One region of the Anoxybacillus sp. P3H1B genome, then DNA from elsewhere that is predicted to be linked to it. Evidence: riboswitches for the same ligand, from Rfam matches in the RefSeq annotation. Region 1 holds a riboswitch; each other region holds the start of a gene.
What was found. Region 1 has a riboswitch for S-adenosylmethionine ahead of AT864_RS17435 (YezD family protein). Riboswitches for the same ligand answer to the same signal wherever they lie in the genome.

Region 1 (7,730 bases):
CAAATACACTTTTCCCATCCTTCCGTTCAGCCCTTTCTGTTTAAGCATTCTTCTATTGCTGCACATGAATTTCGTCTTTGTCAATTGGCCAAAACGCCTGCAAACATATTGGCTGCTTCATTTGTCTATTATTGAATGAATGGACAAGTTAGCGCCAAGTTTTAAAGTATTGGCATGATAAAGATGAGCGTTAAACTTGCTTCATCTGATCTTTCTAACACAGGTGTGTTAGTGAGTGATTTTGTATCACTCGTCGTACGGCTAGCTTGGGTGGCGAGGTTCATTGTAAACAACGAACCCCCCGCCTCGGCGAATGAGTTTTTTCTCATGCAGCGAAATATCGATAAAATCAGGAACCTTCAGAAAATGTTTTTCAAGCTCTACTTCGACAAGACGAAACGCTTGCTCGTCACTGCTGGCAGCAATGACGAGATAGATGGTGTTTGTTTGCGTTGTTACTTCAAAGCGATATAAATACATCGGCGCCACCTTCATGCAACTGTGCTGAAATTCGTTAAAATGCGATCCAATTCTGCCTGCAACGCTTCAATGCCGACGCGATTAAAGTAATCAAGAAATGTCTCGCCAGGCAGCTTTGTTTCTTGAAAATAGGAGAACAGCAATACAAGCACTTCTTCGATTTGTTCTGCCGGGATCTTGCCTTTTAATTTTTCGTTAAATTTTCCGTCGTTTTGCAGCGTACCGCCTACATAAATTTCAAACGCCTCAACCATGCCTTTGTCTTTTGTTTTCATTTTGATCCCTTGAAGCCCGATATCGCCAATTTGTCTTTGACCGCAAGAGTTTGGACAGCCGACCATATGGATGCGCACGGGAACGTCAAGTTGTAAACGGCTATCTAAGTATTCTGCGACATGACGCATCCGCTCTTTTGTTTCAACCAATGCGAGATTGCAAAACTCTATGCCTGTGCAGGAAACGGAGTATCCAATGAACGTTTTTGGCCGCACGGTAATCCGCTCAAATATTTTTTCTTGAAGTACCGACTCTACATATGAATCTGGAATGTTGGGAATGACAAGATTTTGTGAGTTGCAAAAACGAACCTCGCCATTTCCATATTGGCGAGCTATTCTGGCAATCTCAAATACTTCATCGGCGCTGAGACGCCCAACCGGTACGTTAAAGCCGATATAGTTCAGCCCTTCCTGCTTTTGGCGGTGTACACCGTAAAAATAGCCGGCATTCCAGCCTTTTTGCACCGTTTCGCCTTTGGATGGCAGCAGACCTGTATATTCTAAAAGCTTTTCTTTAAATTTTTCCACTCCCCAATCAGCGACAAGGAATTTAAGACGCGAACGATGACGTTTTTCGCGATAGCCATAATCACGGAAAATAGTTGTAATAGCAATGGCGACCTCTTTTACGCGTTCTTGTTCTACAAATATATCAAGCAATTGGGCAAGATGCGGAGCCGACGACAACCCGCCTCCGACTTTTACATGGAAACCTAATACTTCTTGACCGTCGATGACTTTTTTGGCCGGTATAAAGGAAACACAGTGAATTTCAGCATTGGCTGCATTGTATACGTTGGCACTTATCGACATTTTATATTTGCGTGGTAAATTAGAAAAATCTTCATTGTGCTGGAAAAATTCATAGATTTCGCGAACAATATGCGTTGTGTCAAATAACTCGTCTGGGTCGATGCCAGCTAGGGGATTGCCGACAATGTTGCGAGTGATGTCACCGCATGCGCCGGCTGTCGATAGTCCGACACGCTTTAATCGTTCGAAAATATCGGGAATTTGTTCGATTTGCAGCCAATGGAATTGAACGGCCTGCCGTGTCGTGATATCAAATAGGCCACGCCCGTAATCGCGGGCAATCCCTGCTAATGCTTCAAGCTGTTCATTATTTAAAATGCCGGAAGGAACGCAGACGCGCATCATAAAATAGCCGGCTTCTTTGGGACGTTGTAAATATAATCCAGCCCATTTAAAATAATCCCAGTCTTCTTGAGGAATCGCGGCAAACCCTTCTTTTGCATAACGCGGGATCTCATCAAAAATTTTTAAACCGTCTTTTTCTAGCTTTTTTAATTCGGTTTTGTTCAGTTTTGGATTAGCAGCCCATGTTTTTTCGTACGCCATCTTTATAAATCCTCCTTAATAAAGTGTCGATCGCGTAAATAAGCAATCACTTGATCGGCACATTGATGAATGGAATGAAGGTGGGTGTCAATGATGAGTTCTGGTGCTTCCGGAGCTTCGTATGGCGAATCAATGCCGGTAAAGTTGCGAATTTCTCCGTTTCTAGCTTTTTGATATAGCCCTTTTGGATCGCGTTTTTCGCATTCCTCAAGCGGGCATTTTACGTAGATTTCGATAAATTCATCGCTTTCCACCAGCTCACGCACTAGCGTACGGTCTTGAGCGAAAGGGGAGATAAACGCTGTTAACACAAATTGCCCGCTGTCGACAAACAATTTGGCCACTTCGCCAATGCGGCGGATGTTTTCAGTACGGTCTTCAGCAGAGAATCCCAAGTCCTTGTTTAATCCATGGCGAACGTTATCTCCATCAAGCACATAATTTTGAATGCCGAGATCAAATAGCTTTTTAGAAACGGAGTTAGCCACTGTCGATTTTCCGGAGCCAGACAGCCCAGTGAACCATAAAATACAGCTATGATGGCCGTTGCGCTGGCGGCGTTCCTCCTTTGTCACGGCCGCCTGATGCCAAACAACGTTAGTGTTCAATGCGATTTCCTCCTTTGTTAGCGAGCGGAATGAGGGACTGCCAAACCCTTAATAAGCACTTGCACCACTTCTGGACGGCTGAATGTGCTGGGCGGTACTTGGCCGCTTCTCAACATTTCTCGTACTTTTGTTCCCGATAATACCACGTGATGTTCGCTGCTATGCGGACATGTTTTCGTTGAGGCCATTCCCTCGCATTTTGTACAATAAAAGCTATGTTCAAAAAATAATGGGGTAATGCCGAGATCTTCTGGAGAAAAGTTTAAGAAAATCTTTTGGGCATCATATGTGCCATAATAATTTCCAACGCCAGCGTGATCGCGTCCGACAATAAAGTGCGTGCAGCCGAAGTTTTTGCGCACCATCGCATGGAAAATGGCTTCCCGTGGCCCTGCATAGCGCATGGCTGCTTGAAAGACGCCAAGGAACACTCGATCCTTCGGATAGTAGTTTTCCAAAAGTACTTGATAGCTTTCCATGCGAATATCAGCTGGAATATCGTCGTCCTTTGTTTCGCCGACAAGCGGATTTAAAAATAGTCCATCGACGATTTCAAGTGCGCATTTTTGAATATATTCGTGAGCGCGATGCACAGGATTTCGCGTCTGAAAGCCAACAACGGTGTTCCAACCCAATTCAGCAAAGCGTTGGCGTGTCTCGGCTGGATCGAAATAAAAGGAAGCAAATCGTCCTTTGTTTGTTCGATTAACAAGGGTGATCGGTCCCCCGACGTAGACATTTGGTCTTTCGAATAATTTTTTGACTCCGGGATGATCCCAGTCCTCTGTTTGATAGACAAGAAGGGCTTCCTTTTGTTTATCGGGCACGTATAGCTCTTGAACTTCCATCACGCCGTATACGTGGCCGTTGTGGACAAGCTTTACCGTTTCGCCGACGGAAAGCTCAGCTGCTTTTTGTTCACTCACAGCAAGCGTAATCGGAATGCTCCAAACGATGCCATTAGCAAGGCGCATCGTTTTCACAACAGATTCGTAGTCTTCCTTTCCTAAAAATCCTGTTAGCGGGCTGTATGCGCCGGTACCGATAAGTTCAAGATCGCTTAATTCTGCATTGGACAGCTCAATTTTTTTCGTCACAGAGTGGAATGGATATTCCGGGTTCCAACGATTGATTAATGTACCGCCATGTGGGATGCTTAAGCTCATTTTCATTCCTCCTAAAATATAGTAAGTAGGGCCGCTATGGTTAGCAAGCGTTGTTAATGATTGATATCGCTTGTGTTTATAAAAGCGATAGGATAACTGTGATTTAATGTTAAATTCCTTCGCCATGTTCGTGCAAAGAGCGCTTTTCTTCTGTCGCTGTTTTTTTGAGACTGATGATTCCTAAGGTGGACAGAAAGACGCTAAAAATAGCAATAAACGTGTAAATATCGCTGTCCAGCAGTAATTTCACAAGACTATAAGCGATAACAAGAGAAAAAATAGGTGAAACAACCCAAACCTTTAACAGCTGAATAACAATTCGTTTTTGCCAAATGTACGTTCCTGTTTTGGCTGTTCCGATTCCGATAATAGCGGATGTGGTAATCTGCGTTAATGGAACTGGCAGACCGAAAAGGGAAGAAAGAATAACAAGGATGGCTCCTGTTCCTGAGATCGCGCATCCTTCAAACGGAGAAAAATGAATAATTTTTTTCCCGTTCGTTTCAAGCACGCGCCCGCCCAGTAAAACGGCTCCTAATGCTACAAATAAGCCGCCAAAAAAAGTGCCGGAATTCACTGAGATCAAATTGGCGCCGACGAGAGGGCCGACAGCGTTGGCCACGTTGTTCATTCCAGCTGAAAAAGCTTCAAAAAAGCCAGTCACAATTAACAAGGACATCAGGCTTTTTTTCCACATGCCCTGTTCAATGTAGGGATGTTTTTCTTTAAGCCGCAAAAACCATTTTCCAACGATAAAGGTAAAAGTAAAGGCGATGACTGGAATGATGATCCAAATGGAAACAATAAATAGAAGTTTAGAAAGATATAACGTTTGATAAGCCATGCCGGCACCGACGACAGCACCAACCGTAATTTCGCTTGTTGATAGTGGAATTCCTATCATGTTGGCCGCAAATAAGGAAATAGTCGAAGCTGCTAGAATAATCGTGACAATTTTAATCGTTAAAATGGACGAAGGGATGATGCCAGAACCAATTGTTTTCACGACTTCTCCTCCGCCAAGACTCCCTAGAAAAACACCGAGACCACAAAGAAGGAGGGCGATGGATTTCCGCTGAATGGCTCCTGAGCCATAGGCTACTCCCATCGCTGCGGCTGCTCCGCTAGCTCCGATATTCATGGCGAAAAAGAAGGAGACGGCAAAAGCAACGGCTAAAAGCATGTATGCCCCTCCTTATGATTCATGGAGGCCGCATTCGACTTTTCCGCGTCCAGCCCATCTGCCTGAACGCAAATCATTTGCATCAAGCGCAGGAGATGTGCACGGCTCACAGCCAATGCTTGGGTAGCCTTTATCATGAAGCTCGTTGTATGGCAGCTGATGTTTATAGACATAGTTCCATACGTCTTTCCAAGTCCAGTGAATCAGCGGACATATTTTAATAGATTGAAATTTTGGGTCTTTATTCAGAAATTCCACATGTCTCCGTGTGGAAGACTGCTCACGGCGCAATCCAGAAATCCAGGCTGGCACACCTGTCAAGACTTCGCGCAGCGGGATAATTTTGCGAATTTCACAGCAGCGATTTGGCTCCTGCACCCATAGTTGCTCTCCCATTTGTTCTGCCTGCTCTTCTAGCGATAGGCGCGGCTTTTTCATTACAATGCGAAGCGAAGGATATTTTTTTTGAACTTTTTCAATCGTTTCGTATGTTTCGCGAAAATGGAGACCCGTATCGAGAAAAACAACGGTTGCGTCCGGTTTAACTTTAGAGATTAGATCGATTAAGACGATGCCCTCAATACCGAAGCTACAGGCATAAACAACCTCATCTCCATAATGCTCATAAACCCATCGAATAACATCTAAGGCTCCTTTTGTTTCATTGTCAATTGAGAAGAATGGCATTTCTCCATTCCATGTGTCATAAGTCAGCAAGGTTGTTTCCTCCTTCATTTGGTGGTAAAAAAAGACAGTTTTCACCTTGCTCTGTACGATAGAAGGGAAAACCGCCTCTAGTTTGTCTAGTCAGCGCGCCTTATTATTTAATTCTTATCTTTTCGTTTTTTTCAAGTTGAATCACTTTGCCGTCTTGGATCACAAGCGTGATCGTGCCAAATTTCATTGACTGCAGCATTTCTTGTATTCTAGTAAAAATGGCAGCGATTTGCTGTTCATTTCCCATTGCGATTCCTCCTTAGTGTCAATAAATAAAAAAGCTTTCCATTTCGGAAAGACAAAGGAGGCTGCCTATTTCACCTTATCTCCCAAAATGGTTCCCATTTGGATGGACGTAGCACCTTGCTTCATGAATTTGAAGTAGGTTGCCGGGGTTCATTGGGCCAGTTCCCTCCCCCACTCTTGATAAGTATGTAATTGACTAAAATTTTAACATAATTCGAATAAATGTCAACCCGAGTTTTTCGATAGGAATTTATTTTTTCATTTTAACATTATTTGTCGAGAAGTCTCCTATCTCTTAATGAAGTGCTGGTCGGGGAGGTTCATTCATGTGATGGGGAATATAGAATGAAAAGGGATAACATCATATAGATCGTTATGAAAATGGGAAAAGATAGGAAGGGAGAAGAGGGGGAGGCCATTTTTCAAAATGGTTCCATTTTACTTCCCGCGATTAGCTGCGATCTTTGTTTGCTAAGCGGGATCTGCGGGAGAATATGCCTAAAAGAATGACAGACAACGACCATTTGGACATTGTCTGTCACCTAAAAAGCTGACGAGGCGCCTTTTTATAGAAAAAACGGAGCAGGCGCGGACACCGCTTCCAGCATGGAAAAGCCTCTATCTTGTTTCGTTATCGTTTGCGTAAATTTCCAAGCTCTTCGACAATGGCTTGCATTTCATTAGGGCTGAAGGAGCTTTTTCTCATGACCATTTCATAAAGATCTCTTAACTCCTCATATAGCGTTTCGTCAAAATGGGATGACTTCATCACATCAAAGTTGAGAACCTTCAGCTTTTCCTTTATTTTTTCAATCATGTATTCCATATTTTCAAGAGATTTTTGCGATAAATCCAAAAGTCTCATCCTTTCTGAATTTGATGGATAGAGTCATTGTACCATATGGAAGGAATGAAAGAATATACATGTATACTGTTATTTTGTTTATAATGGATAGCGAAGGGAGATGTGTTGTGATGATTAAAGTGTTATTTGTTTGTCTTGGGAATATTTGCCGATCACCAATGGCTGAAGCCATTTTTCGCGACTTGGTCAAAAAAGAAGGGCTTGAAGATCAAATTATGATCGATTCGGCGGGAACGGGGAATTGGCATATCGGCAATCCGCCTCATGAAGGAACGCAAAGCATTTTAACAAAGAAGGGAATTGATTTTTCAGGAATTCGGGCAAGACAAATTGGCGAAGAGGATTTGCGGATGTTTGACTATATTATTGCGATGGATGTCGAAAACATGGAGGATTTAAAGCGCTTGGCTGGATATAATAAAGCTGGCTTTGTTGGCCGTTTACTTGATTTTGTTCCAGACAGCGATATAGCTGATGTACCGGATCCTTATTATACAGGTAATTTTACCGAAGTGTACGAGCTAATCCAAAAGGGCTGCCGGCATTTGCTTGAAGCGATTAAAAAAGAACAAGGAATATAATCAACCAAAGGGGGAGGAGAAGATGAAAATCGCAAGAAACATCATGATCGGAGCGGTTATTGGTGCAGCTGTTTCGCTGCTTGATCGAGAAACGAGGCATTCGCTGAAAGAGGTATGGGGGCAACGGGGCAAGCTGATTCGCCAGCTGCCAGAGCGAATCCATGAATGCCGCGAGAGTATAGGACAGCTTGCGGAAGACGTAGTCTATACAGCGGAAAAAATAAAAGAAGTAGCTGAAAAAACACCA
Region 2 (7,730 bases), on a different contig from region 1:
CGCAATCACGCTTGCGATCTTAAATATAGCGCAAGCAGGAGACGAGATTGTGTCAGCTTCAACGCTATATGGAGGTACCTATAACCTCTTTGCCACTACCCTTCCGAAATATGGAATTAAAACACATTTTGTTGATCCCGCTAATCCGGAAAATTTCCGTGCTGCCATTACGCCAAAAACGAAAGCGATCTTTGCAGAAACGATTGGTAATCCAAGTTTGCACGTACTAGATATTGAAGCGGTAGCCAACATTGCGCATGAGGCAGGCATTCCTCTCATTATTGATAATACGTTTGCCACTCCATATCTATGCCGTCCGATTGAGTATGGAGCGGATATCGTTGTTCATTCAGCTACTAAATGGCTGCTTGGAAACGGTACAACGCTTGGCGGCATTATTGTAGACGGAGGAAAATTTAATTGGGATTCTCCTAAATTTCCGGGATTTACAACTCCGGATCCAAGCTATCACAATCTTGTGTATGCAGAAGCTTTAGGTCCGGCTGCTTATATCATTAAGGCTCGTGTGCAATTGCTGCGGGATCTTGGACCAGCGATTAGCCCATTTAATGCGTTTCAATTTAATTTAGGGCTTGAGACGCTTCATGTACGCATGAAAGAGCATATTGCTAACACGCGTCGGATTGTAGACTATTTAGATCGCCATCCGGCAGTAGAATGGGTGCTGTATCCTGGACACGAAAAGCATCCAGCCAAGAATTTGGCCGAAAAATATTTGCCGAAAGGAGCGGGAGCCGTTGTGGTGTTCGGCATTAAAGGAGGAAGAGAAGCGGGAGCGGCCCTCATTAACAACGTGAAGCTTTGGTCGCACTTGGCCAATGTAGGAGACGCCAAAAGCTTAATTATTCATCCAGCCAGCACCACGCATCAGCAGTTGAGCCCAGAAGATTTGCAGGCCTCGGGAGTTACGGAAGATTTGATTCGTCTATCGGTCGGCATCGAAAATGTCGAAGACTTAATTGAGGATTTAGAGCAAGCCATCGCCATTGCCACAGGAATTCGTTCGCTGTATTCAGAGGTGTAGAAAATAGCCGTCAACAATTGAATCGGTCATGAAGTCCATTCATATTGATAAAACAATAGTTTCAACGAGAGGTTAGAACATATTAAAAACAGGCGTGGTGATGATCCAATAAAAACCGATTAACGCCGCCCGATTCCTCGTTTTTCCGTCATAATCTGTAAACCCTTTGCTTGTCCACTGTCAGCATGTCCTTGTCATACAACGAACGTTTTGCGGACAAGATGGGTTCGCCGGCGTTCTTGTTCGAGGGAGATGCCGAAAAGGTTGTGTTAAGCCAGAGCATTTTGAATGGATCATCGGCGCTTGTGTATTGATTCTATGATTAGGAATGATTTTTCTGTTGACACCTTCCTTTATAGAATGATAGAATCACTTTTGTAATTTGTATAATTCTTAGATGAATTAAAGCATTAACTGAATAAAGGAGCGTTGCTGCTCTTATCAAGAGAGGTGGAGGGATGTGCCCTATGAAACCCGGCAACCGTCAGCATTCGACTGAAATGGTGCCAATTCACACAAAGCGTTCGCTTTGAGAGATAAGAGACAGAAATGGGAGATATTAAAACCTTTCTGTTCTCTTGAGCAGAAAGGTTTTTTAGTTGCTGGAACAAGGAAGGTGAATCGCGTTTGATTACGCTAGAAAATGTAACAAAAGTATATTTGTCAAGCCAGGGAGCGGTAACAGCTGTCAATGATGTAAATTTGTGCATTAAAGAAGGAGAGATTTTTGGCATTATTGGATATAGTGGTGCTGGAAAAAGCTCGCTGATCCGTCTTTTAAATGGCTTGGAAAAGCCTACAAGTGGGAGGGTGATGGTTGCTGGTCAAGACATCGCAAGTATTAAAGGAAGAGAATTGCGCAAGGCGCGGCAAGAAATCGGTATGATTTTTCAGCATTTTAATTTGCTTTGGTCAAGAACGGTTCGAGACAATATTGCGTTTCCTTTAGAGATTGCTGGAGTTCCAAAGGACCAGCGGTTAAAGCGGGCGGATGAACTCATTCAGCTTGTGGGTCTGCACGGAAGAGAAAATGCCTATCCATCGCAGCTCAGCGGGGGGCAAAAGCAGCGTGTCGGTATTGCGCGGGCGCTCGCGAACAACCCGAAGGTGCTGTTATGCGACGAAGCGACTTCTGCTTTGGATCCGCAAACGACAGATTCGATTCTTGAGCTTTTAGTTGATATTAATCAGCGCCTCGGATTGACTATTGTATTAATTACTCATGAAATGCATGTAATCCGTAAAATATGTGATCGTGTGGCGGTAATGGAAAACGGAAAGATTGTCGAAGAAGGAAAGGTATTGGATGTATTTCAAAATCCGCAACAGATGATAACGAAACGGTTTGTTCAACAGATTACGGAACCTGAAGAAACGAAAGGGACGATTGCTCATTTGTTCAACCAATATCCTAACGGCAAAGTTGTCCAGCTTACTTTTGCTGGCCATGCGACTGAACGGCCGCTCATCGCAGAACTGATCCGAAATTTTGAAATAACCATTAATATTTTGCAAGGGAAGATTTCACAAACCCATCAGGGCTCGTATGGAGTGCTGTTTGTTCATATGAGTGGAACGGATGAGGAAGTAGCCAGAGCGCTTGACTACATTCGTCAGCAACAAGTCGGTGTGGAGGTGATGACGAATGAGTAGCATGTTTCCTAACGTTCAGTGGGAATCGATTTGGGCGGCAGCGTCGGAAACGCTGTATATGACAGGAGTTGCTGTGGCGTTTACATTTGTATTTGGACTCATTCTAGGATTGTTGCTGTTTTTAACATCCAAAGATAATATTTGGGAAAACAAAGCCATTCATACAATCGTTTCTGCTTTTGTTAATATTTTTCGTTCTATCCCATTTATTATTTTAATTATTCTGCTTATTCCTTTTACAAAGATGCTAGTCGGTACGATTCTTGGGGCAAACGCGGCCTTGCCGGCGTTGATTATTGGCGCTGCTCCATTTTATGCGCGCATGGTGGAGATCGCTTTGCGTGAAATTGACAAAGGTGTGATTGAAGCGGCGAAAGCCATGGGAGCGACAACGGCGACAATCATCTGGAAGGTATTGATTCCTGAATCGCTGCCGGCTCTTGTCTCAGGGATCACCGTAACCGCTATTGCGTTAGTTGGCTATACGGCGATGGCGGGAGTAGTGGGCGCTGGTGGCCTTGGGAATCTTGCTTATTTAGAAGGGTTCCAACGCAGTCATAACGATGTGACCTTTGTTGCTACAGTGCTCATTTTAATCATTGTATTTGCCATTCAGCTTATCGGTGACTTTGTCACTTCCAAAATAGATAAGAGATAACAATATAAAGGAGGAAAAACAGATGAAAAAATGGTGGGGTGCATTATTAGCGGTAGTGCTTGTGCTCGCGTTGGCGGCATGCGGCGGCAAAGACGACGCACAAGGAGACCAAGAGAAAAAGGAATTAGTAGTAGGCGCATCGAATGTGCCGCATGCTGAGATTTTAGAAAAAGCGAAGCCAATTCTTAAAGAAAAAGGCGTCAACTTAAAGATTGTCACATTCCAGGATTATATTTTGCCGAATAAGGCGTTAGAGAATAAAGAAATCGACGCTAACTATTTCCAGCACATTCCTTACTTAGAGGCACAAATGAAAGAAAACGGCTATGATTTTGTCAATGCTGGCGGTATTCATATTGAACCAATCGGAATTTATTCTAAAAAATACAAAAGCCTTGAGGAGCTTCCAGAGGGAGCCACCATTATTATGAGCAACTCTGTCGCTGATCACGGGCGTATTTTGTCCATGCTTCAAGAGAAAGGACTTATTAAATTAAAAGACGGCATTGATAAAACAAAAGCCACTGTTAAGGATATTGTAGAAAATCCGAAGAAGTTAAAATTTAAAACCGATGTTGATGCCGGTTTGCTGCCACAAGTTTACCAAAACAATGAGGGCGATGCGGTCGTGATTAACGCCAACTACGCTTTAGATGCCGGATTGGATCCTGCGAAAGATCCAATTGCTGTCGAGTCGCCAAAAAACAATCCATATGTGAATATTATTGCGGTACGTAAAGGCGATGAGAATCGCAAAGACATTAAAACGCTTGTCGAAGTGCTTCAATCCAAAGAAATTCAAGATTTCATCAAAAAAGAATACAAAGGTGCTGTCATTCCAGCAACTGAGTAATACTATAAAGAAAGCGGAAGCTTCATAGCGGAGCTTCCGCTTTTTAATGTTCTCTTACTTTTGGTGTAATCAGCATGAGAAACCACGGGGCTTGATGATTATGCAACCATTTCTTCCAGATCGTTCAAGCCGATTTTTCTTTTCGATTCAGTTATATGATCTTCCCATTTTAGTCAATAATATAACCGCAGTTCTTATGATTTTGAAAGGAGCTTGAGGATGAATCAACCAACACATTCTTCAACAGAAGCGGCATTGCAGCATTATAAAGAAGGATTGGGCGCCTTCACACAGAAAATCCCCGCAGTGGCAGAGAAATTTAATGCCTTTACTGAAGCATGCTTTCAGGAGGGAGCTTTGTCGCAAAAAGAAAAGCAATTGATCGCTCTCGGGATTAGCCTAGCTACACAAGATGAATATTGTACGATTTATCATACGAAAGGCTGTATCGATCAAGGGGCGACAGAACAGGAAATCTTGGAAGCTTGCAGCGTTGCGGTAGCGTTTGCGGGAGGCGCAGCGATGAGCCAAGCGGTGACGCTTGTTCAAGAATGCATTGCCGAATTGACGACAAAACATTAGTGCAAAAGCCTCCAGAATAGGAGGCTTTTTTGATATGTTTACTTATTAAACTTTTTTATTTAAAAAGTATACTAATGGAGTTAAATGGTTGCTAATACCTTTCATTTGTTATAAGATTGTAATGAGAATAAAATGAGAATCACAATAACGATGAGATACACAAACTTCTTTTAGAAAATTGGAGGTATTTTTATGGCGGTATTGACAATCAAAGATCTTCACGTATCAGTGGAGGGGAAAGAAATTTTAAAGGGTGTAAATTTGGAGGTAAAAGGCGGAGAAATTCATGCCATTATGGGGCCGAACGGAACGGGAAAATCAACGCTATCTTCCGCAATTATGGGCCATCCAAAATATGAAGTAACAAAAGGAAGCATTACACTAGATGGACAAGACGTCCTTGAAATGGAAGTAGATGAGCGCGCGCGCGCCGGTTTATTTTTAGCTATGCAATATCCAAGCGAGATTAGCGGTGTGACGAATGCCGATTTCCTTCGTTCTGCCATTAATGCTCGTCTTGGAGAAGGGAACGAAATTTCGTTAATGAAGTTCATTCGCAAATTAGATGAAAAAATGGAGTTCCTTGAAATGAACTCTGATATGGCTCATCGTTACTTAAATGAAGGATTTTCCGGTGGAGAGAAAAAACGCAATGAAATTCTTCAGCTTATGATGCTAGAGCCGAAAATTGCGATTTTAGACGAGATCGACTCGGGTCTTGATATTGATGCTTTAAAAATCGTTTCAAAAGGTGTTAATGAAATGCGCAGCAGCGATTTTGGCTGTTTAATTATCACTCACTATCAACGATTGCTTAATTACATTACGCCAGATTATGTGCATGTGATGATGCAAGGACGCATTGTGAAATCCGGCGGTCCAGAATTAGCGCAGCGCTTAGAAGCTGAAGGATATGACTGGATCAAAAAAGAATTGGGCATTGAAGATGAAATGATTGAGCAAGAAGCGTAAGCGTTAGGAGGATTATTTATGGCAATCGAAACGAAACTACCATTCGATCAACAGTATGTGCGCACTTTTTCTGAAGGGCGCGGAGAACCAAGCTGGCTTTTAGATCTTCGCTTACAAGCTCTTGCCAAAGCAGAAGAGTTGTCATTGCCAAAGCCAGATAAAACAAAGATTGATAAATGGAATTTTACCGAGATCACACAACATTTTGTACAAAGTGCGCCGTTTGCATCTCTAGAAGAACTTCCAGAATCAGTAAAAACACTTGTTGATGCAGGCGAAGAAGCAAAAAATTTATACATTCAACGCGACCAGACACCAGCATATGTTTCATTATCGGATGACTTAAAGAAGCAAGGAGTTATTTTTACGGATATTTTCACGGCTGTGCGCGAACATGGAGAGCTTGTGAAAAAATATTTTATGCAGGATGGAGTCAAAATCGATGAGCATCGCTTGACGGCTCTTCATGCAGCGCTTCTCAATGGCGGCGTTTTTGTATATGTTCCTAAAAATGTGGAAATCAATACCCCGCTTCAAGCTGTTTATATTCATGAAACACAGGATGCGGCACTGTTTAATCACGTGATTGTCGTAGCGGAAGCGAATAGTAAACTTGCCTATGTTGAAAACTATGTTTCCATCCATGAAAATGCGAATGCAGTGGTTAATATCGTCGCTGAAGTATTTGCCCATGAAAATGCTCAAGTGATTTTTGCAGCGGTTGACCATTTGGCAAAGGGAACGACCACATATGTCAATCGCCGCGGGATCGCAGGACGCCATGGCCGCATTGAGTGGGCATTAGGATTGATGAATGATGGAAATACCGTTTCTGAAAATATTACGCGATTAATCGGCGACGGTTCTTATGGTGACACAAAAACCGTGGTGGTTGGACGCGGCGAGCAAACGCAAAACTTCACGACAAGCGTTGTGCATTACGGCAAGAATACAGAAGGCCGCATTTTAAAGCACGGCGTCATGAAGGATAGCGCGACTTCCATTTTTAATGGTATTGGCAAAATTGAGCACGGTGCTGCGAAATCAAATGCTGAGCAAGAATCGCGTGTGCTTATGCTCAGCGACAAAGCGCGCGGCGACGCCAATCCGATCCTTTTAATTGATGAAGATGATGTAATAGCGGGCCATGCTGCTTCTGTTGGACGGGTGGATCCCATTCAGCTTTATTATTTAATGAGCCGAGGCGTTCCAAAGGTGGAGGCAGAGCGTTTAATTATTCATGGATTCTTAGCACCTGTTGTCAAAGAAATCCCGCTGGAGAACGTGAAAAAGCAACTTATTGAAATCATTGAAAGGAAAGTTAAATAATGAACGTAAAAGAGGTTCGTCAGCTGTTTCCAATTTTAGACCAAGAAGTTAATGGGAAGCCATTAGTATATCTTGACAGCGCAGCTACTTCTCAGAAGCCTCTTCCGGTAATTGAAGCGCTTAATCAATATTATCGCGGATATAACTCAAACGTTCATCGCGGCGTGCACACGCTTGGAACGAAAGCGACGGATGCGTATGAAGGAGCGCGTGAAAAAGTACGCAAATTTATTAATGCAAAATCAACACAGGAAATTATATTTACACGCGGGACGACGACCGCATTAAATACCGTGGCGGCGAGTTACGGACGCGCCAATCTGCGCGAAGGAGACGAAATTGTCATCACGTATATGGAACATCATAGCAATATCATTCCTTGGCAGCAGGTGGCTAAATATACAGGCGCTACGTTGAAATATATTCCGCTTCAAGAAGACGGATCCATCAGTCTAGAAGATGTGAAAAAAACGGTGACACCGAATACAAAAATTGTTTCTGTTATGCAAGTATCGAACGTTTTAGGTGCGATAAATCCAATTAAGCAAATTGCGCAAATTGCTCATCAAAATGGTGCTGTCATGGTTGTGGATGCTGCACAAAGCGCACCGCATATGAAAGTCGATGTGCAAGATTTG
Region 3 (7,730 bases), on a different contig from region 1:
TCACGCATTGCTGTGACTCAAGCAGCGCAACCGCTGCCGCTTCCTGAATCGCACCAAACAAGCTGACATATAAATGGTCTTGCAAAAGATTGATCGCAGCAATCACACTTTCATTGCCAATCGCAAAACCTACGCGCCAGCCAGCCATATTATACGTTTTGGAAAATGTATAAATTTCAATACCGACATCCTTGGCTCCTTCCGCCTGCAAAAAGCTGATCGGTTTTTGCCCGTCAAATCCAATCGCACCATAAGCAAAGTCATGGACAACGCAAATTCCATGCTTTTGTGCAAACGAAACGGTCTCTTGAAAAAACGAGTCTGTCGCTACAGCTCCCGTCGGGTTATTTGGATAATTTAAAAACATCAGCTTGGCTTTCTCAACCACCTTTTCATCCAATTGACGATAATCAGGCAAAAAGCCGTTTTCGCTATAAAGCGGCATCATTTCCATTTTTGCACGCGCTAATGCCACTCCCGACCAATAATCAGGGTATCCGGGATCCGGCACAAGCACAACATCGCCCGGATTTAATAAGCACTGCGGAATTTCCACAAGCCCTGCCTTTCCACCGAATAAGACAGCTACCTCTCTCTCAGGATCAACCGTAACGCCATATTCGCGCTGATAGAAAGCAGCCACCGCCTCTTTTAAAAACGAATAGCCACGAAACGGAGAATACTTATGGTATTTTGGATTAGCCGCCGCTTTTTGCAGCGCTTCTACGATATGCGGAGGCGTCGGTTGATCAGGATTTCCTTGACCAAGATTAATTACATCATGTCCTTGAGCCACCACTTTTCCTACTTTGTCGACAAGCGAAGCAAAAAACTGCTTCGGAAGACTTTGCAACAACTCGGATTGGACAAATGATTTCAATTGCTTCACCTACTCAAAAAATTCTTGAAATTCTAGTCAAACATCATATATCGTAAAAATTAAATTGTAAAGACATTTTTTTGGGGTGAATGATTATGACATTAAAAATTGCTTGTCTTCAGCTCGATATTGCTTTCGGAAATCCTGCGGAAAATAAACGCCGCGTTCAACAAGAGATCGAAAAAGTTTGTCAAAGCTCTGTTGACGTCATCGTCCTTCCTGAACTATGGACAACCGGATACGATCTCGCACGCCTTGACGACATTGCTGATGAGAATGGCGCTGATACCAAATCGTTTATTAGCAAGCTCGCACGCCTGCACAACGTCTGTATTGTTGCTGGCTCCATTGCCAAAAAAACCGCTGCCGGCATCACCAATACCATGTACATTGTCAATCGAGACGGCGACATTGTAGGAGAATACAGCAAACTCCATCTCTTTCAGCTCATGGATGAGCATTTGTATTTACAACCCGGTGAATCGAGCGGCTTATTTACCTTGGAGCAAACATTGTGCGCGGGAGTCATTTGCTATGACATTCGCTTCCCTGAATGGATTCGCGCCCATACAACCCAAGGCGCAGAGTTATTGTTTGTGGTCGCCGAATGGCCACAGCCCCGCCTTGAACATTGGCGAACCCTTTTGCAAGCGCGCGCGATTGAAAATCAATGCTATGTAATCGCCTGCAATCGTGCTGGAAAAGATCCGAACAATCAATTTGCCGGCCATTCACTTGTCATTGATCCATGGGGAGTCATCCTCGCCGAAGCCGATGAAAATCCATGCTCTCTTATGGCCGAAATCCAGCTGTCAAAAGTGAAAGAAGTTCGCAAGCAAATTCCTATTTTCCAAGACCGCCGACCTGAGCACTATATTTCGGCCGAAAAAAATTTTCAAAAAAACAGTTGACAAAACTGGCAAATCGAATGTATGATTCGAATCAAGCGAATTGAAAAAAGTTTTGCATTGTTAAAAACATTCGAATAAAACTGAACAAACTCTTATCAAGAGCAGGTGGAGGGACGAGCCCGATGAAGCCCGGCAACCGACTTAACCAACGTTAAGCACGGTGCTAATTCTTGCAGCAACACGCTGAGAGATAAGAGGGGAGAAGCCGACTTCAAACCTCTTTCGAAAAGCGAAGGAGGTTTTTTCATTGTTTCATTGATTGAGTGAATGATAAGGAGGGTACAAATGATGACACATTCTAAACAATCCGTCTACGAGCCTTTAACGGAATCGGGAGCGGTTGCACTTGCTGCTCGATTAGGCTTATTTCCGGAAGGAACACCATTCATTTGTCAAGAAATTGGCGATGGTAACTTAAATCTTGTGTTCCATGTATTCGATCCCCAAACAAAGAAAGGAGTCATTATTAAACAAGCGCTACCATATGCAAAAGTGGTCGGTGAAAGCTGGCCGCTTACGCTTAAGCGGGCTGTCATTGAAAGCCATGCGTTGCGCACGTTTGCCGACTACGTTCCGCAATACGTGCCAAAGGTATACTACTCAGATGAGTCATTAGCGATTACCGTGATGGAGGATTTATCGCATCTGCAAATTGCTCGAAAAGGATTCATTGCTGGAAAAACATATCCGCTTCTTTCCCAGCACATTGGAGAGTTTATCGCTAAAACGTTATTTTACACATCGGACTTTGGCATGAACCAGCAGCAGAAAAAACAGCTGCAGCAAAATTTCATCAATCCAGAGTTATGTAAAATTACCGAAGATCTCGTCTTTACTGATCCGTTTTTCGACCATGAAACGAATAATTTTGAAGAGGAGTTGCGCCGTGACGTAGAGGCTCTTTGGAATGACGATGCGCTTCATCTTGAAGTAGCAAAACTCAAGCGGAAATTTTTAACGGAAGCCGATGCGCTCATTCATGGGGATTTACATACTGGAAGCATTTTTGCAAGCGACACAGAAACAAAAGTCATTGATCCTGAGTTTGCGTTTTACGGCCCATTTGGGTTTGATATCGGCCAATTTTTTGCCAATTTACTCCTAAATGCGTTGTCCCGTTCAGAACATGAGCCGCTATTGGCTCACATCGAAAAAACATGGAATGTATTTACGCACACGTTTGCTGCCCTTTGGGAACAGCATAATGTAGAACCGTATGCAAAAACCGAAGGATTGTTGCAAGACGTGCTGCAGCAAACGCTCATCGATGCGGTCGGTTTTGCTGGTTGTGAAATCATCCGGCGCACGATCGGCTTAGCCCATGTCGCCGATCTTGACGGAATCGAAGATCAACCTACGCGCATCCATGCCAAACAGCTTGCCCTTCAGCTCGGGCGACAACTGATTTTACATCGCCAGACGATCCATGAAGTGCAACAAATACGCTCTTTGTTCTTTCAAACATTTGCTGCCACTCATTAAACGAAAGGAAGAAGAATATGGATTCATTGCTCTCCATTCCGCGTTCTGTTGAATGGAATCACACACATTTGACCATTTTAAATCAGCAAAAGCTTCCAAATGAGACTGAATATTTAGAATTAAAAGATATTCAATCTGTGTGGGATGCAATTGCCACATTGAAGGTTCGCGGTGCTCCAGCGATTGGCATCACAGCTGCATACGGTCTTGCTTTAGCGGCACACAGCTATCAAACGAATTCTCTCGAAGATTTTCGCAACCTTCTGAAAAAGGATCGTGATTATTTGGCAAGTGCCAGACCGACAGCCGTCAATTTATTTTGGGCGCTCGACCGCTTGATGGCCAGCATTGCGAACGTTTCGTCTGTCGCCGATGCCAAAAAAGCATTGGTTCATGAGGCAATCCGTATTCAAAGCGAGGATGAGAACACATGCCGCTCCATCGGTGAACATGCCCTTTCTCTTTTTCAAGAGGGAGATCGCATTTTAACCATCTGCAACGCTGGATCAATCGCTACGGCTCGGTATGGTACCGCGCTTGCTCCCCTTTATTTGGCAAAAGAACGCGGAATTCGTCTGCATGTCTATGCTTGCGAAACAAGACCCATTTTGCAAGGCGCGCGGCTGACGACATGGGAGCTCATGCAAGCAGGCGTTGATGTAACGCTGATCACTGATAATATGGCAGCACAAACTATAAAGACAAAAGACATCACAGCTGTCATCGTCGGTGCTGACCGCATTGCCGCAAACGGAGATACCGCCAATAAAATCGGTACATTTGGCTTGGCATTGCTCGCTAAAGCATTCAACATTCCTTTTTATGTAGCGGCTCCCCTGTCCACTATTGATTTATCGACTAAGACAGGGGCAGATATTCCGATTGAAGAGCGTCCGTCTGAAGAAATAACCGAGCTGGCAGGAACACGAATCGCTCCTCCTGGAGTAAAAGTATACAATCCTGCTTTTGATGTGACGCCTCACGAGCTGATTACAGCCATTATTACTGAAAAAGGAATCATAAGCGGCCATTATGAAAGCGTGCTGACAGCTTTGTTTAAGGAGGAAATCAAGCGATGAAAAAACGACACACATTTTTGTTGGCAATCCTATTGTTATTCGGCATCATGCTCGGAGGCTGCACCAATGAACAAGATGCTGTAAGCTCTAAACCAGCGGCTAAACAAGAAAACACGGAACAGAAGGCGACGAACAATACAGCCAATGAATCCGCTTCCGCTGAGCAGGCCGCTATTCCAAATCAATTAAAAAAACCCATTAAAATTGCGGCCATTATGCAATTTTCGATCGGTACCTTCTCCTCTCAATATATTGCTGGCGTAAAAGATCAAGTGCAGAAATTTGGCGGAGAAGTACAAGTTTACAATGCTGATAACGATTTAACGAAAATGGCTTCATATGTAGAAACCGCGATCACGCAAAATGTCGATGCCATCCTTTTGGACCACGGACGAGCCGACGCATTAAAAGGGCCGGTTGAAAAAGCGGTGGCCCAAGGTATTCCTGTCGTCGCTTTTGACAACGACTTAAATATTCCCGGCGTAACCGTCATTGACCAAGATGACTATAGCCTTGCTTGGAAAACATTAAAAACATTAGCAGAAGATTTAAATGGCGAAGGAAAAATTGTTACCATCTGGGTCGGTGGTTTTACACCAATGGAACGGCGTTATGTCATTTATGACGCATTTAAAAAACGGTATCCAAGCATTAAAGAAATTGCTAAATTCGGCAATGCCAGCTCTAATACAGCATTAGACACACAAACGCAAATGGAAGCGATTTTGAAAAAATATCCGAACAAAGGCGATATCGATGCTGTATTCGCTACATGGGACGAATTTGCGAAAGGAGCCACACGAGCCATTCAACAGGCGGGCCGTACCGAAATCAAAGTATACGGCATTGATTTAAGCGATGAAGATTTGCAAATGATTCAGCAGCCAGACAGCCCATGGGTAGCAACAACCGCGACTGACCCTGCCGAAGTCGGCCGAGTCCAAGTACGGTTTGCTTATCAAAAAATTGCAGGTGAGAAAACGCCAAGTATTTATTCTCTCGAGCCACATCTGGTGAAAAAGACAGACTTGCCTAATCAGCAAGTAACAATGGGAGATCTGCATCAATACATTACTGGCTGGGGTCAATCCAACGTCGCCCTCTCTCCATGGATGAAAACATTAGAAGAACAGGGGAAAACAAAATGAGCGGGCTTTTCATGAACAATATTTATAAATCGTTCGATCGCGTGACCGTATTAAATGGCGTGAATTTCCATGTAAAGAAAGGGGAAGTTCACGCCCTTTTAGGAATGAATGGAGCTGGAAAAAGTACATTAATGAAAATTTTAGCTGGAGATCTTCAACCCAATGAGGGAACTATCACGATCGATGGCACAGACGTCAACTTTCCAAATCCGGCGGCCGCCAAGAAGGCCGGCATTGGCTTAGTGGTTCAAGAAGTCGACACAGCGCTATTCCCCTTTTTAACAGTCTATGAAAATATTGTGGCTGATGATTTGGTCCATGCCGCCCGCCATCCATTCCTTTCATGGAAAAAGCAAAAGCAGCGGGCAGCCCAAGTACTGCAGCAAATCGGGCTATCGCTTCCGCTTGATAAACGGATTCACGAGTGTACGCTGCATGAAAAACAGCTTATTGTACTAGCGAAAGTGCTTTTCTCTTCTGCCCGTTACATTATTCTGGATGAACCGACAGCCGCCTTAAGCGAGGTAGAAACAAAACGCCTTTTTTCGATTATGAAACAATTAAAAAATCAAGGCGTTTCCTTTATCTATATTTCTCATAAGCTCAAAGAGGTGAAGGAAATTTGCGATCAGGTAACCATCCTGCGCGATGGTTCCATCGTCCATCAAGGTGATGCTGCCCAGCTGTCAATCGAAGAGATGATTTATCATATGGTTGGACGGACTCAGCAACGAAAAGAAAGAGAGCGACGCACATACGGCGAGGACATCCTTTTTGAAGTCAAGCAATTGCAAATTCCGAAAACAAACACGATGATTGATCTGCAAATTCGCAAAGGGGAAATTGTCGGAATTGCCGGATTGGTGGGGGCAGGAAAAACAGAGCTAGCCGAAAGCCTATTTGCCCATACGAAAACAACCGGGGAATGGTTGATTCATGGAAAGCGTCATACGTTTTCTTCACCAAAAGAAGCGATTGCTGCCGGCATGTGCTTTATTCCTGAAGAACGGCGAAAGCAAGGACTCTTTATGAGCGAAACGACTCGCACCAATTTAACTGTCCGTTTACTATCATCACTAGCAAAATGGCAATGGATTTCTAGAAAACAGGAGAAAGAAAGGGCTCAGCAGCTCATCGATACACTCCATATCCAGCCTTCCTCCCAGCAAGCCATCGTCAAGCAACTAAGCGGCGGCAATCAGCAAAAAATTGTCATTGGCAAATGGCTGCAAACAGGCGGCGAGGTTTTTATTTTTGATGAACCAACAAAAGGCATTGATGTGAGCGCAAAAGCAGAGGTATTTGCGATTATTCGCTCCCTGGCCGAGCAAGGGAAAGCCGTTCTATATTTAACAAATGAATTTCAAGAGCTGCTCGATATCGCTGATACAATCTATGTCATGGTTGATGGACAGCTTGTACAGCGTTTTACAGCAGAGGAAGCAACATATGAACAACTGATCTATTACAGCAGCGGAGGTGGCGAAGAAAATGGCACAAGTACAAACAACAACGCTTTCAACCGTAAAGCGATCTCCTCTTAATTTTCTATATAAACACGGAACATTGCTTGCCATTCTAGTTGTCATTGCTTATTTCAGCATTACGCTTGATCGTTTTTTGACGTATGAAAATTTTAGTGATATTTTGCGGTCCATTTCGATTGTAACACTCGTAGCCATTGGCATTACATTTTCTCTTATTGTCGACGGCTTTGATTTATCCGTCGGTTCAACGGTCAGTCTCGCCACAATCGCGAGTGCAGCTTCTCTCGTTTTATATCGACAAGAAATTTTGGTCACTCTTCTCGTTCCGCTTTTATTAGGAATAGCAGTGGGCCTATTAAATTCGTTGCTCATTGTCAAACTAAAGCTCCCTGATCTTCTGGCAACACTGGCAACCATGTATGCCATCAATGGGGTGCATCTCACTTATACAAAAGGGTTTTCCATCTACAATGACATGCCCCTTCCAGACGGAGGAACGGCGCCGGGAAAGTTTATTCCATCCTTTTTATTTATCGGCCAAGGAGAAGTAGGCGGCATTCCATTCTCTGTATTACTCATGTTATTCATTGTTGCCGCTTCCCATTTCTTTCTGACCTATACAAAGCCTGGCCGTTTATTCTACATGACAGGAGAAAATCGGGAAGCTGCCCGACTTTCGGGAATTCCAGTCAATCGCTATCGAACATATGCATATGTCATTAGCGGATTTTTCGCAGCACTTG
Region 4 (7,730 bases), on a different contig from region 1:
TTTCCACATGCCAAAATCCCCCTTTCGCATTTACGAATATAAAAAAAGTTTGTACACTTATAGTAAATACATACCTTCATCAGAAGAAAGGAAGAAGTCCATGATTTATCCGTATAAAGATAAGCATCCGCAAATTGCAGAATCAGCGTTTATCGCCGATTATGTAACGATTACCGGCGATGTGATCATCGGTGAAGAAACAAGCATCTGGTTTAATACGGTCATCCGAGGCGATGTCGCTCCGACAAAAATCGGCAATCGCGTCAATATTCAAGATAACTCGATTTTGCATCAAAGTCCAAATAATCCGCTCATTATTGAAGATGACGTCACCGTCGGACATCAAGTCATTTTGCATAGCGCGATCATTCGTAAAAATGCGTTAATTGGCATGGGCTCTATTATTTTGGATGGAGCCGAAATTGGTGAAGGGGCATTTATCGGTGCAGGCAGCCTTGTCCCGCAAGGCAAAAAAATTCCGCCGCGAACGTTGGCGTTTGGGCGTCCTGCTAAAGTGATTCGCGAGCTGACAGAAGAGGATGAAAAAGAAATGAGCCGCATCCGCCGCGAATATGTGGAAAAAGGCCAATACTACAAATCGCTGCAGCTTCGCGCGAAAGAATCTTCTGACTGATAGGGATGATTCACTATTTTCAAAAGACCCGATCATCATCTTTTCGCTTCGCTTAAAAATTCTCCTTTTTTTCACTGAGAATATGATATGATAGGGTATGAATTTTGAAAACAAGGGAGAAAACAGCATGTCGTCTAGTCTTATTTTATTGCTTGCGCTCATCGTTCTTTTACTTGGAGCCATTACGATTTATTTGCTAAGAACGGGCTGGAAAATGATTGTTGTCGCCTTTTGCCTGGCCATGCTAGCATTGGTGATGCTTCGTCAGCATGAATTTAAAGCGGCGATTAATCGTTGGAAACAACTGGATTTCATGAAAGAGGAAGCGAGCTTGCGCCGGGTCGTTTCCACTTTTATTGAAGAGGACATCAAACCTTTCGTTTTGCTCGATGTCCCGCTGATCTCTCAGCTTCCTGAGCTGCCGCGCGGCTGTGAAGTAACTAGTCTCGCTATGCTTCTGCAAGACGCTGGAGTGAAAGTCGACAAGATCACCTTGGCAAAGCAAGTAAAAAAGGACCCGACTCCGTTTCAACGGCGAAATGGCAAAGTATACTTTGGAAATCCGCATGATGGATTTGTCGGCGATATGTATTCTCTAACTACTCCGGGACTGGGGGTATATCACGAACCAATTGAACAGCTCGCCAAGAAATATTTGCCGCATCGAATTGTCAATTTAACCGGCAGCGATTTTAGTGAGCTGCAAAAATATCTTTCCCAAGGCTCGCCCATTTGGATCATTACAAACAGCACATTCAAAAAGCTCCCAGCCTCCGCCTTCCGCGAGTGGGATACTCCAAGCGGCCCTATTCAAATCACCTACTACGAGCATTCTGTTGTGATTACTGGATATGATAAGGACTATATTTATTTTAACGACCCGCTGAAAAAGACAAAAAATCAAAAAGCACCCAAAGCCGAGTTTTTAGATGCTTGGGTGCAAATGGGAAGACAAGCAATCACTTATCAATCGGATTAGATTGATAATGGTTGTTTGTCTTTTTTATATAAATAGGAAAAATCATACTTTTTTTCAACATAAACCTGATGCCAAATTAAAAAGGCAAACACAGTCCAAAGCTTTCGGCTATTGTCTGCTTTTCCTGCACAGTGCTCATCAAGAAGACGATACAGCTGATTTTTATGGAATAAATAATCCGTATCGCTCTCTTTAATTAAATTTTTCGCCCAATCATGCATTTCATTTTTCAACCAATGGCGAATCGGAACTGGGAACCCAAGTTTTTTACGGTGTAAAACGTGGTCAGGAACAATACCTTCTGCTGCTTTTCGCAAAATATACTTCGTTGTCTGCTGCGCCGTTTTCCATTCAGGAGCGATTTTGGCTGCTACCGCAAACACCGCTTTATCTAAAAATGGAACACGCAGCTCCAGCGAATGCGCCATTGTCATTTTATCCGCTTTTAATAAAATGTCTCCGCGAAGCCATGTATGGATATCGACATACTGCATCCGATTGACAGGCGGATAATCCGGCGTTTCCTGATAAAGAGAAGCCGTAATATTCGTATACTCCAGTCCACTACGATAACTTTTCAGCAAGCTTTGCTTTTCTGCTTCACTGTACATTTTCGCATTGCCGATATATCGTTCCTCCATCGGTGTTAAACCGCGTTCAATAAAGCTTTTCCCTTTTACTCCATCGGGAAGAATGCGGGCAATCATTCGCAATGCTGACTTCGCCGCCTGAGGCATTCGTTCAAAAACCTCCAGCGATTGCGGCTCACGGTAAATATTGTAGCCGCCAAATAACTCGTCAGCCCCTTCTCCTGAAAGGACAACGGTTACGTGCTTTCTTGCCTCGCGAGCAACGAAATAAAGCGGAACAGCCGCCGGATCAGCAAGCGGATCGTCCATATGCCACATAATTTTTGGAAGTTCATCCATATATTCTTGAGGAGAGATGACATAGCTAATATTTTCGACTCCCAGTTTTTCCGCCGTTTCCTTCGCTACGTCAATCTCGCTGAATCCTTCACGCTCAAAGCCAACAGAAAACGTCTTAATGTTGGGATGAAATTGCTTGGCAATCGAAGCAATAAGCGATGAATCAATTCCTCCTGATAAAAATGATCCGACAGGCACATCGCTGCGCATATGCACCTTCACCGAATCAAATAATACCTCGCGAATTTCTTTTACAAGCTCATCTTCAGATTGAACAACGGGCTGAAAGTTCGCTTTCCAGTAGCGATGGATCGTCAATGGTTCGCCAACTTTCTTTTTGATATAGTGGCCAGGCTCCAGCTTGCGGATTCCGGCAGACATCGTCATCGGTTCAGGGACATATTGAAATGTTAAGTAGTGCTGCAATGCTTCATAGTCAAGTAAATCATTTTCTATCGCATGCAAAATGCTTTTTTTCTCCGATGCAAAAAAGGTGCGGTCTTCCTCTTCCATATAGAAGAATGGCTTGATTCCAAAAGGATCCCGAGCGGCAAAAACCGATTTTTCTTCCTTGTCCCAAATGACAAAGGCAAACATGCCGCGCAGCTTTTCGACCGCTTTTTCTTTTTCATGGCTATATAAAGCAATAATGACTTCTGTATCGGAGTGGGTCGCAAATGGATATCCTTTTTGCAATAATTCATCACGCAGTTCAATATAGTTGTAAATTTCACCGTTAAAAATAATCCAATATTTTTCGTTTTCATACGATAACGGCTGATGACCAGCTTCTAAATCGATAATGCTGAGACGTCTAAAGCCGAAATGAACATGTTCATCAAAAAAATATCCATCATCGTCAGGACCGCGATGAGTAATCATGTCATTCATTTCTTCAAACGTTTTTTTCCATTGTTCATCAAGTGTTTTTGGATGATCATGGACACAACCTATAAAACCGCACATGCCGTTTCACCTACTTCTTTATATTCAACTCGAAAATTATACCACAGATTTGGACATTTGGAACGTTACATTTATTTTAACCATTGATTACAATAAATTAGTCGAACCTTATCAACATTCGTTGCAAATCAAACAGAAAAGAGAAAGAGAGCTACATATTCATGTAACTCTCTTTTGATGCCTTATCACTTCGCCAATGCAAGAGCCTGCTCTTTTAACGCTTCCGCTTTGTCTGTGCGCTCCCATGGAAGATCCACATCCGCGCGGCCAAAGTGACCATAGGCCGCCGTTTGTTTGTAAATCGGACGGCGCAAATCAAGCATTTTAATAATGCCAGCAGGACGAAGATCAAAGTTATTGCGCACCACTTCAATTAAAATGTCTTCAGATACCTTTCCTGTGCCAAATGTATCAATGGCGATGGACACTGGTTTTGCCACGCCGATTGCATAGGCTAGCTGCACTTCGCATTTTTCAGCAAGGCCAGCAGCGACAATATTTTTAGCGACATAACGCGCAGCATAGGCTGCCGAACGGTCAACCTTTGTCGGATCTTTTCCTGAAAACGCGCCACCGCCGTGGCGAGCATAGCCTCCATATGTGTCAACAATGATTTTACGGCCTGTTAATCCAGCGTCTCCCTGTGGACCGCCGATCACAAAACGACCTGTTGGATTGATAAAGTATTTTGTATTTTCGTCGATTAATTCCGCTGGAACAACTGGTTGAATCACATGTTCTTTAATATTGCGCACGATTTGCTCCTGCGTAATTTCTGGATGATGCTGTGTCGAAACAACAATCGTGTCGATGCGTACCGGCTTGCCATTTTCATCGTATTCCACTGTTACTTGCGTTTTTCCATCTGGACGCAAATACGGCAAAATATCTTCTTTGCGCACTTCTGAGAGACGGCGAGCTAATTTGTGCGCCAGCGAAATCGGCAGAGGCATAAGCTCTTTTGTTTCATTGCAAGCAAATCCAAACATCAATCCTTGGTCGCCCGCGCCAATCGCTTCGATTTCTTCGTCAGTCATCTGACCTTCACGCGCCTCTAATGCCTGGTCAACACCCATGGCAATATCAGGTGATTGCTCGTCGATCGATGTCAATACTGCGCATGTATCAGCATCAAAGCCAAATTTCGCACGAGTATAACCAATTTCGCGAACCGTATCGCGAACGATTTTCGGAATATCCACATATGTGGATGTCGTAATTTCTCCGCTCACTAATACAAGACCCGTTGTTACGCTTGTTTCGCATGCTACGCGGGCATTTGGATCTTTTGCTAAAATCGCATCTAAAATCGCGTCGGAAATTTGGTCGCAAATTTTATCAGGATGGCCTTCTGTAACAGATTCAGAAGTGAATAAACGGCGTTTGGCTGACATTCGTTGTTTTCCTCCTCTTATGTTCATGTTTGAGAGACGCCGCCTTTTGCGCCTCTGATCACTGAAAAATTGATACGGCACTCATTCCCCCGCTTATATAAACGAAAAAACCTTTCCTTCGATATCGAGGAAAGGTGATTTGCTTTCATATCGCGCCTTTCACTCTTATCGTTCAAGGGCTATGCCTTGCCACAGGTTAGCACCATTTCACATGTATAATTGTTGTGACGGTTGCTGGGTTTCATTGGGCCTGTCCCTCCACCAACTCGGGATAAGAGTAACCGTTCAATATGTTATCATAGCTTAATCAACAAAAAAAAGTCAACATGATTCGGCAAAATTTTTTCATGTTGCACAGGGTAATTTTCTCCATATGTATTTGCAACAAAATAGACAAAAAATAAACGTGAAAAATTACGTTAAATAGTATGGACTAATTATTTAAATGTGTTATACTAATTTCAGGTTTATAACTTTACAAAAAGGTAGGTTTTGTAGATGAGCATTGTTGATGTTACCAATAAGTTGAATATACTGCTCCAACGGCAAAACATACAGCAAAATTTGTCTGTTTCTCAACTAGTAGAAAAAGTTCTTGAGCGCAAAGAAGGAATGCTGACAGCGACTGGCGCGGTTGCCACTACAACTGGAAAATATACGGGACGTTCACCAAAAGATAAATATATTGTAGCGGAAGCCTCCACAAAAGAAAAAATCGATTGGGGCACAGTTAATCAACCGATTTCCGAAGAAGTCTTTGATCAATTATATCATAAAGTCATCGACTATTTAATGCAAAAAGATGAGATATTCGTATTCAAAGGCTTCGCTGGAGCTGATCCGGCCTATCGCCTGCCTATTCAGGTTATCAATGAATTTGCTTGGCACAATTTATTCGCACATCAGCTTTTTATCCGTCCGACACAGGAAGAGCTGGAAACACACGATGCACAGTTCACAGTCATTTCCGCACCAAACTTCAAAGCGAATCCAGCTGTCGATGGAACAAAATCAGAAACGTTTATTATCATTTCGTTTGAACGCCGCATCGTGCTCATTGGCGGTACTGAATATGCGGGAGAAATTAAAAAATCCATTTTCTCTGTGATGAATTTCCTTCTTCCAGAGCAAAACATTTTACCAATGCACTGCTCGGCAAACGTCGGTCCAGAAGGAGATGTCGCACTATTTTTCGGATTATCAGGAACCGGAAAAACGACGCTTTCTGCCGATCCGAAGCGCCGTTTAATTGGAGACGATGAACATGGCTGGTCCAATAGCGGAGTGTTTAACATTGAGGGCGGCTGCTATGCAAAATGCATCAATCTTTCACGTGAAAAAGAGCCGCAAATCTTTGATGCGATCCGCTTTGGCGCTGTACTGGAAAACGTCGTTCTAGATGAAAACACACGCATTCCTGACTACGACAACGCAACGTTGACCGAAAATACGCGCGCAGCGTATCCGATTCAATCGATCGACAATATTGTTGATCCAAGCGTCGCTGGCCATCCGGCAACTATCGTGTTCTTGACAGCTGACGCATTCGGCGTTTTACCGCCAATCAGCAAGCTTACAAAAGAACAAGCGATGTATCATTTCTTGAGCGGCTATACAAGCAAATTGGCTGGCACAGAACGCGGCATTACGTCACCGCAAGCAACGTTCTCGACTTGCTTTGGAGCTCCGTTCCTACCGCTTCCAGCAACACGTTATGCAGAAATGCTCGGCAAAAAAATCGACGAGCATCAAGTACAAGTGTTTTTAGTGAATACAGGCTGGACCGGTGGGGAATACGGAGTCGGCAGCCGCATGAAACTGCAATATACGCGAGCAATGGTGCAAGCAGCCCTTGAAGGCGAGTTGAACAACGTCGAAACGGTACAAGATCCAATTTTTGGGTTGCAAATTCCGGCGCATGTTCCTGGAGTGCCTGATGAAGTATTGCTTCCAAAAAATACGTGGGCTGATCAAGAAGCATACGAGCAAAAAGCAAAAGATCTTGCCGCAAAATTCCGTGAAAACTTCAAAAAATTTACGAATGTCGATCCAAGCATTGAAAAGCTTGGCGGACCAATTGCTTAATATTTAGGGGGCATCTTCCGTCGTGTAGATCCCCCCTTTTTTTGTACATGTAGCAACCCTAAAACTTGCATAAACCTCTCCCACCTCCATTTCGTTAAGAGGGAGAAGACTTCTCGGTCCATGTGTTAAAATTCCTCTTCACCCATTTTGGTCCTGATTATATGGAAAGCCGCTTACCAATAACTTGGACCAAGCGGCTTTTCCATATCTTTTAAAATAGGGAGCGTCCCCACGACACCCATTCCCCGCTATCGGGATCAATCGATGCGAGACGGAGCCAGCCGTTTTTCACTTTTTGAGAAAAAGGCAAGTGCTCGGTGAGCAAACGCTCAATATAGTAACGCGGCGCTTCAATGACAACAAGCAATCGAAGCGGCGAATGAAATAACTCCTGATCCGAAGCGGCTACGGACTGCCAAGGCAGCCCAGTAAGCAAATCGCTGGCGTTGCCTTGCATCACTCCAATCCCGGAAGTGACCGTCTGCGTCGTTTTGCTGCCGCTTCCGTAATAGTGAGGGGCAACGGTCGATGCGTAATATTGCAAATTAATCCATTGTCCTACTGTAGCCGGTCCGCTGATAATGCCCGAGAGAAGCTCACCAGTAGGATCTTGTCGCCAATCGTAGCTGTGTAAAAATACTCTTCCATCGAGATGGCAATGCTTTGTTCGGCTACGGCTGCCAATTACAAACGCGGCATTTCCCGCAAGCCCCCATTCCGGGCGAATTTCACTCCAGTCAACA

Region 2: linked by a shared signal. The riboswitch ahead of AT864_RS10250 (methionine ABC transporter ATP-binding protein) and the one ahead of AT864_RS17435 (YezD family protein) in region 1 are both predicted to bind S-adenosylmethionine.
Region 3: linked by a shared signal. The riboswitch ahead of mtnK (S-methyl-5-thioribose kinase) and the one ahead of AT864_RS17435 (YezD family protein) in region 1 are both predicted to bind S-adenosylmethionine.
Region 4: linked by a shared signal. The riboswitch ahead of metK (methionine adenosyltransferase) and the one ahead of AT864_RS17435 (YezD family protein) in region 1 are both predicted to bind S-adenosylmethionine.

What each region holds. Positions count from the first base shown of each region.
Region 1 covers NZ_LPUG01000010.1:53,832-61,561, forward strand. The annotation lists gene cobA (uroporphyrinogen-III C-methyltransferase) at 1-18, opposite strand, end outside; gene AT864_RS03800 (DUF3906 family protein) at 262-480, opposite strand; gene AT864_RS03805 (nitrite/sulfite reductase) at 492-2,117, opposite strand; gene cysC (adenylyl-sulfate kinase) at 2,120-2,725, opposite strand; gene sat (sulfate adenylyltransferase) at 2,743-3,891, opposite strand; gene AT864_RS03820 (inorganic phosphate transporter) at 4,001-5,074, opposite strand; gene AT864_RS03825 (phosphoadenylyl-sulfate reductase) at 5,087-5,791, opposite strand; gene AT864_RS17435 (YezD family protein) at 5,895-6,038, opposite strand; SAM riboswitch class I at 6,111-6,224, opposite strand; gene AT864_RS03830 (DUF1128 domain-containing protein) at 6,669-6,893, opposite strand; gene AT864_RS03835 (low molecular weight protein-tyrosine-phosphatase) at 7,013-7,483, shown strand; gene AT864_RS03840 (YtxH domain-containing protein) at 7,506-7,730, shown strand, end outside.
Region 2 covers NZ_LPUG01000016.1:59,952-67,681, forward strand. The annotation lists gene AT864_RS10245 (O-acetylhomoserine aminocarboxypropyltransferase/cysteine synthase family protein) at 1-1,045, shown strand, start outside; SAM riboswitch class I at 1,481-1,588, shown strand; gene AT864_RS10250 (methionine ABC transporter ATP-binding protein) at 1,673-2,698, shown strand; gene AT864_RS10255 (methionine ABC transporter permease) at 2,691-3,356, shown strand; gene AT864_RS10260 (MetQ/NlpA family ABC transporter substrate-binding protein) at 3,379-4,209, shown strand; gene AT864_RS10265 (carboxymuconolactone decarboxylase family protein) at 4,429-4,791, shown strand; gene sufC (Fe-S cluster assembly ATPase SufC) at 4,984-5,763, shown strand; gene sufD (Fe-S cluster assembly protein SufD) at 5,782-7,092, shown strand; gene AT864_RS10280 (cysteine desulfurase) at 7,092-7,730, shown strand, end outside.
Region 3 covers NZ_LPUG01000011.1:51,990-59,719, reverse strand. The annotation lists gene AT864_RS04425 (pyridoxal phosphate-dependent aminotransferase) at 1-880, opposite strand, end outside; gene AT864_RS04420 (carbon-nitrogen family hydrolase) at 976-1,791, shown strand; SAM riboswitch class I at 1,881-1,988, shown strand; gene mtnK (S-methyl-5-thioribose kinase) at 2,080-3,273, shown strand; gene mtnA (S-methyl-5-thioribose-1-phosphate isomerase) at 3,291-4,352, shown strand; gene AT864_RS04405 (sugar ABC transporter substrate-binding protein) at 4,349-5,500, shown strand; gene AT864_RS04400 (sugar ABC transporter ATP-binding protein) at 5,497-7,044, shown strand; gene AT864_RS04395 (ABC transporter permease) at 6,992-7,730, shown strand, end outside.
Region 4 covers NZ_LPUG01000024.1:44,560-52,289, reverse strand. The annotation lists gene AT864_RS14390 (alpha/beta hydrolase) at 1-9, opposite strand, end outside; gene AT864_RS14385 (gamma carbonic anhydrase family protein) at 101-634, shown strand; gene AT864_RS14380 (C39 family peptidase) at 762-1,613, shown strand; gene asnB (asparagine synthase (glutamine-hydrolyzing)) at 1,610-3,508, opposite strand; gene metK (methionine adenosyltransferase) at 3,694-4,902, opposite strand; SAM riboswitch class I at 5,065-5,180, opposite strand; gene pckA (phosphoenolpyruvate carboxykinase (ATP)) at 5,401-6,987, shown strand; gene AT864_RS14360 (DUF2309 domain-containing protein) at 7,199-7,730, opposite strand, start outside.